Azospirillum brasilense: one gene and its partner. The protein of the gene in region 1 interacts with the protein of each later gene in a pairwise test. Links are inferred from orthologs where the notes say so. Each region holds a gene or a part of one and is shown in the gene's direction. Other genes may lie near its edges.

Region 1 (3,321 bases):
CCGACGTTCTGATCGGCTAACCTCGGCGCATGACAGCCACCGCGGCGCACGCGGGATGTGCACTTGCAACATGCCGAAACGCTGTGCTACCGTGCACAAATTCTCATCATATCGCTAATGTGCCCATCATGTGGGCAGGTGAACATGGCCATTCAAATCGGCACCATCTCGCTTGAGGGTCCGGTGATCCTCGCTCCTATGTCCGGCGTCACGGACCTGCCGTTCCGGCGGCTGGTGAAGCAGTCCGGCTGTGGGCTGGTCGTGTCCGAGATGGTCGCGAGCGAAGCGATGATCCGCGAGAACCGCCAGACGCTGCGCATGGTCGAGTGCGAGCCGGAGCAGTTCCCCATGGCCGTCCAGCTTGCCGGCTGCGAGCCCGAGGTGATGGCCGAGGCGGCGAAGCTGAACGAGGACCGCGGGGCGGCCGTCATCGACATCAACTTCGGCTGCCCGGTGAAGAAGGTGGTCAACGGTCACGCCGGCTCCTCCCTGATGCGCGACGAGGCGCTCGCCGCCCGCATCCTGGAGGCCACGGCAAAGGCAGTCTCGATCCCGGTGACGCTGAAGATGCGCAAGGGCTGGGACGACAACAGCCTCAACGCGCCCCGTCTCGCCCGGATCGCGGAAGAGTGCGGGATCAAGCTGGTCACCGTGCACGGCCGCACCCGCGAGCAGTTCTACACCGGCACCGCCGACTGGTCCTTCATCCGCTCCGTGAAGGAGGCGGTGTCGATCCCGGTGGTGGTCAACGGCGACATCACGTCCTTCGACGCCGTGGACCGCGCGCTCGCCGAGTCCGGCGCCGACGGGGTGATGATCGGGCGTGGCGCCTACGGGCGCCCCTGGTTCCCCGCCCAGGTGATGCATTACATCCGCACCGGCGAACGGCGGCCCGACCCGCCGCTCCACGTGCAGCTCGACACGCTGCTGGAGCATTACGACGCCATGCTGACCCATTACGGCGTCGAAGGCGGGCTGCGCGTCGCCCGCAAGCACATCTCTTGGTATTCCACGGGCCTGCGTGACTCCGCCGAATTCCGGTCGGAGGTCAACCGCATGTCCGATCCCGAACGAGTGCGCGGCTTCATCCGCGACTTCTATGCCCCGGCGATCGAAAGGATGGCTGCCTGATGGCCCGTGCATCTGCCGCTGCTCCACTGCCCCGCCGCCCGACGCGGCCCCGTGCGCCCTCCAGTTCCTACCGTCCCGTCCGCCCCTGCATCGATCCGTCCGTCATGCTGAACGCGCTCCCCGACCCCGTCCTGGTCGTCGACGGCTCCGGCGACATCCGCTACGTCAATCTGGAGGCGCAGGAGTTCTTTGGCCTGTCCGCCGCCATGATGGAAGGCATGCCCCTGGCCGAGCTGCTGCCGCCCAACAGCCCGGTCAGCCAGTTGATCGAGCAGGTCCAGCAGGGCCGTCACCGCGCCTCGCAGGAGGGTGTCGTCATCGACACGCCGCGCATCGGCCCGCACCACGTCACCGTGCGGGTGACCGCCCTGGGCGAGCCGGCCGACCATGTGCTGCTGACGGTCAACGAGCGCACGCTGGCCCGCAAGATCGACAACTCCCTGACCCATCGCAACGCCGCCCGTTCGGTCACCGCCATGGCGTCGATGCTTGGGCACGAGGTCAAGAACCCGCTGTCGGGCATCCGCGGGGCCGCACAGCTCCTGGAGGAGAACTGCAGCGAGGCCGACCGGGTGCTGACCCGGCTGATCTGCGACGAGGCCGACCGCATCGTCGCCCTGGTCAACCGGATGGAGGTCTTCTCCGACCAGCGCCCGCTGGAGCGGGACGCGGTGAACATCCACACCGTCCTGGAGCATGTCCGCAAGGTGGCCCAGAGCGGCTTCGCGCGGAACATCCGCTTCATCGAGCGCTACGACCCGTCCCTGCCGCCGGTCTATGGCAACCGCGACCAGCTCATCCAGATTTTCCTCAATCTGATTAAAAATGCGGCAGAAGCTGCACCGGAATCAGGCGGCGAGATCATTCTCAGCACATCTTATCAGCACGGCGTCCGCATGGCCCTGCCCGGCGGCGACACCCGCCTGCACCTGCCGTTGCTGGTGTCCGTTCAGGATAATGGGGACGGCATACCCGACGACCTGCGCTCCAACCTGTTCGATGCGTTCATTACGACGAAGGTCAATGGAACTGGCCTGGGGCTTGCATTGGTAGCCAAAATCGTCGGCGACCACGGCGGCGTCATCGAATTTGACAGCCAGCCGCGCCGCACCGTCTTCAAGGTCTCGCTACCCATGTTCGATGAAGCGCAGATGAGCGGCGATCCTGTACCGACCAGAGGCATCCGAGGGGCCATCGGATGAGCGCAGCCACGATCCTGGTTGCGGACGACGACCGCGCCATCCGCACCGTTCTGACCCAGGCGCTCGCCCGCCTCGGGCACGAGGTGCGCACCACCGGCAACGCCTCCACGCTCTGGCGCTGGGTGGCGGACGGGCAGGGCGACCTCATCATCACCGATGTGGTGATGCCCGATGAGAACGGGCTGGACCTGATCCCGCGGATCAAGAAGATCCGGCCGGACCTGCGCATCATCGTGATGAGCGCGCAGAACACGCTGATCACCGCCGTGAAGGCGGCGGAGCGCGGCGCCTTCGAGTATCTGCCCAAGCCCTTCGATCTGAAGGAGCTGGTCTCCGTGGTCGAGCGGGCGCTGAATTCCAACACGCCGCCGGCCCCTCTGCCCGCCGACGCCGGGGAGGCGGACGAACAGCTTCCCCTGATCGGCCGCTCGCCGGCGATGCAGGAGATCTACCGCGTCCTTGCCCGTTTGATGGGCACCGACCTCACGGTGACCATCACCGGCGAGTCGGGCACCGGCAAGGAGCTGGTGGCCCGCGCGCTGCACGATTACGGCAAACGGCGCAACGGCCCCTTCGTCGCCATCAACATGGCGGCCATCCCGCGCGAACTGATCGAGTCCGAGCTGTTCGGTCACGAAAAGGGCGCCTTCACCGGGGCCACCAACCGCTCGACCGGCCGCTTCGAACAGGCGCAGGGCGGCACCCTGTTCCTCGACGAGATCGGCGACATGCCGCTGGAGGCGCAGACCCGCCTGCTGCGCGTGCTGCAGGAAGGTGAGTACACCACGGTCGGCGGGCGTACGCCCATCAAGACGGACGTACGCATCGTCGCCGCGACCCACCGCGACCTGCGCACCCTGATCCGCCAGGGCCTGTTCCGCGAGGATCTGTTCTACCGCCTGTGCGTCGTTCCCATCCGCCTGCCGCCGCTGCGCGAGCGTACGGAGGACGTGCCGCTTCTGGTCCGCCATTTCCTGAACCAGTGCTC
Region 2 (3,058 bases), on another replicon or contig:
GGCGCCACAGGTCGGGGCCGTTCACCAGGGTTTGCGGCGCAATGGCGTCCAGCACGGTGTCGGGGATGCCGATGTCGGCGACCACCACCTCGCCGCACAGGGCGCGGCCCGGCAGCAGCAGATGGCCGGGCTTGCGGCGGAAGAAGGTGACGGTCAGCGCCGCCCGCGGGGCCACCCCCATCACCTGGCCGCTGTCGCCGTGAAGGCCGCTCGGCACGTCCACGGCGACGACGGTGCGCCCCGCCATCGCCTCGACGACCTCCTTCGCCATGCCGTCGAGCGGGCGGGCGAGCCCGGCCCCGAACAGCGCGTCGATGACCAGGGGGTTGCCGTCCAGCAGCCAGGGATCGGCGGCCTCCACCGGGCCGGTCCAGCGTCCGGCCGCCACCGCCGCGTCGCCGCGCAGGGCGGAGCGCGACCCCAGCAGAGCCAGCCGCACCGGCCAGCCCGCTTCAAGAAGAAGGCGGGCGATGACGAACCCGTCGCCGCCGTTGTTGCCCGGCCCGCACAGGACCACGGTCGGGTGCGGCGCCCAGCGCTCGCAGACCGCGCGCACCACCGCGGCGCCCGCCGCCTCCATCAGCACAGGCCCCGGCACGCCGCCCGCCATGGTCAGCGCGTCGGCGCGGTACATCTCCGCCACGGAAAGCAGTTCGTCCATCGCCTCCACCCGCCGCAATCCCGCATCACCGTCACCCGGCACAATAAGCACCGCGACGGCCGCAGCATAGCCGGGCACAGGAGGAATGAAAGGAATGGCCTGTTTGGCACAGGAATTGGAAGGAAGAACTGGGGCGATGGATGGGACTCGAACCCACGACCGCTCGGACCACAACCGAGAGCTCTACCAACTGAGCTACCACCGCCACCGGGGGACGGAATGAACCGTCCGCAAACACCCCACCCGCCGCCTCGATCGATGCAACGCCCGCGTGAACTCCTCACGAGGAAGGCGCATCCACCGTCAAGGGGGACTGGGGCGATGGATGGGACTCGAACCCACGACCGCTCGGACCACAACCGAGAGCTCTACCAACTGAGCTACCACCGCCACCGGGGCCGCCTATTTGCCCCAAGGGACGGGTTGGGTCAAGCTCTATTTTCCACCATGTTCATCAATGTGAAAAGCCGGGCGAAAAGTCCGCGTTACCCCATCCGAACGGGTATGGCTGCGCGGATTGCTTGCAGCTTGTGCACAAATATTGTTCACTTCGCCCTATCCGTTGGCAGTCGCGTGCCGCCCACGGTGGCATCGTCCCGCGGCGGCCCGGCATCCCACGCAGCCGGATCGCAACCGCTCCGATTGGCACGCAACGTGCTTTACATCGGACCGTCGGCAGAGCCGTGGACGGTGCCTGCCGGCGTTGGCACCTCGTACACGAGAGACCCATGAAGAAGATCGAAGCCATCATTAAGCCGTTCAAACTCGACGAAGTGAAGGAAGCCCTTCACGAGGTCGGCATCAAGGGCATCACCGTCACCGAGGCCAAGGGCTTCGGCCGTCAGAAGGGGCACACCGAGCTGTACCGCGGCGCGGAGTATGTGGTCGACTTCCTGCCGAAGGTGAAGATCGAGGTGGTGATGGAGGACTCCCTGGTGGAGCGGGCGATCGAGGCGATCCAGCAGGCCGCCCACACCGGCCGCATCGGCGACGGCAAGATCTTCGTCACCCCCGTGGAAGAAGTTGTCCGCATCCGGACCGGCGAGAAGGGAGGCGACGCGATCTGATCGCGTCCCACGAACCCGACCACCGGCCACCATGAACCAGCCCTGCCCACAACCGATGCAGACCGAACCGACCCGGGTCGGATTGACGCAAACCGGACCAACGCGGGCCGGCGCGCGGCGCGCGGAACGATCCGTGCGCGGGTGCCCATCCGGGCGCGTCTTTTTGTGCTGCCACATTGTGTGCACGGGAAAGGCATGACATAACGTCCGCCGCGAGCGCCGTCACCCGCCCCTCGAAGAACGGTCGGTTTGACGCAGCGGGACCCAAACCTCTTAAGCGTGGAAAAAGAGATATGTCCGACATCAGCAAGGTCTTCGACCTGATCAAGGAACACGACGTCAAGTACGTGGACCTCCGCTTCACCGACCCGCGCGGCAAGCTGCACCACACCGCCCAGCACGTCTCGACCATCGACGAGGACGTGTTCGAGGACGGCATCATGTTCGACGGTTCCTCGATCGCCGGCTGGAAGGCGATCAACGAGTCGGACATGATCCTCCAGCTCGACCCGACCACCGCCGTCATGGACCCGTTCTCGGCCCAGCCGACGCTGAACATCCTCTGCGACGTCTACGAGCCGTCGACCGGCCAGCCCTACGCCCGCTGCCCGCGCGGCATCGCGAAGGCCGCCGAGAAGTACATGGCGTCGGCCGGCATCGGCGACACCGCCTTCTTCGGTCCGGAAGCCGAGTTCTTCGTGTTCGACGACGTGAAGTTCAAGGTCGAGATGAACAAGGTGTCCTACGAGTTCGACTCGGAGGAAGGCCCGTACACCTCCGACAAGGACTATGAGGACGGCAACCTCGCCCACCGTCCGGGCGTCAAGGGCGGCTACTTCCCGGTCGCTCCGGTCGACAGCGGCTCGGACCTGCGCGCCGAGATGCTGAGCGTCCTCGCCGAGATGGGCGTGCCGGTCGAGAAGCACCACCACGAGGTGGCCGCCTCGCAGCACGAGCTGGGCATCAAGTTCGACACGCTGGTCCGCACCGGCGACAACATGCAGTACTACAAGTACGTCGTGCACAACGTCGCCCATGCCTACGGCAAGACCGCGACCTTCATGCCGAAGCCGGTCTTCGGCGACAACGGCTCGGGCATGCACTGCCACCAGTCGATCTGGAAGGAAGGCCAGCCGCTGTTCGCCGGCAACCAGTACGCCGACCTGTCGGAGATGGCGCTGTACTACATCGGCGGCATCATCAAGCACGCCAAGGCGCTGAACGCCTTCACCAACCCGTCGACCAACTCCTACAAGCGTCTGGTCCCGGGCTATGAGGCTCCGGTGCTGCTGGCCTACTCGGCCCGCAACCGCTCGGCCTCCTGCCGCAT

Evidence for each region.
Region 2: the proteins of D3869_RS15950 (region 1) and D3869_RS12945 interact in binary tests that used the Escherichia coli proteins (3 or more experiments, as listed by UniProt). The link is inferred for Azospirillum brasilense from one-to-one orthologs.

The regions. Positions count from the first base shown.
Region 1 is NZ_CP032346.1:410,157-413,477, forward strand. Bases 233-3,231 are described here. They hold D3869_RS15950 (two-component system sensor histidine kinase NtrB), read left to right. Parts: upstream 233-1,130; coding sequence 1,131-2,333; downstream 2,334-3,231. Other genes in these bases: dusB (tRNA dihydrouridine synthase DusB), read left to right, coding at 233-1,131; ntrC (nitrogen regulation protein NR(I)), read left to right, coding at 2,330-3,231. Also shown: D3869_RS15940 (cytochrome C assembly family protein), read left to right, coding at 1-20; more of dusB, read left to right, coding at 145-232; more of ntrC, read left to right, coding at 3,232-3,321.
Region 2 is NZ_CP032345.1:2,714,165-2,717,222, reverse strand. The notes cover bases 323-3,058. They hold D3869_RS12945 (P-II family nitrogen regulator), read left to right. Parts: upstream 323-1,389; coding sequence 1,390-1,728; downstream 1,729-3,058. Other genes in these bases: glnA (type I glutamate--ammonia ligase), read left to right, coding at 2,022-3,058; D3869_RS12960 (NAD(P)H-hydrate dehydratase), read right to left, coding at 323-661. Outside these bases: more of D3869_RS12960, read right to left, coding at 1-322. UniProt on the Escherichia coli protein: P-II indirectly controls the transcription of the glutamine synthetase gene (glnA). P-II prevents NR-II-catalyzed conversion of NR-I to NR-I-phosphate, the transcriptional activator of GlnA. When P-II is uridylylated to P-II-UMP, these events are reversed.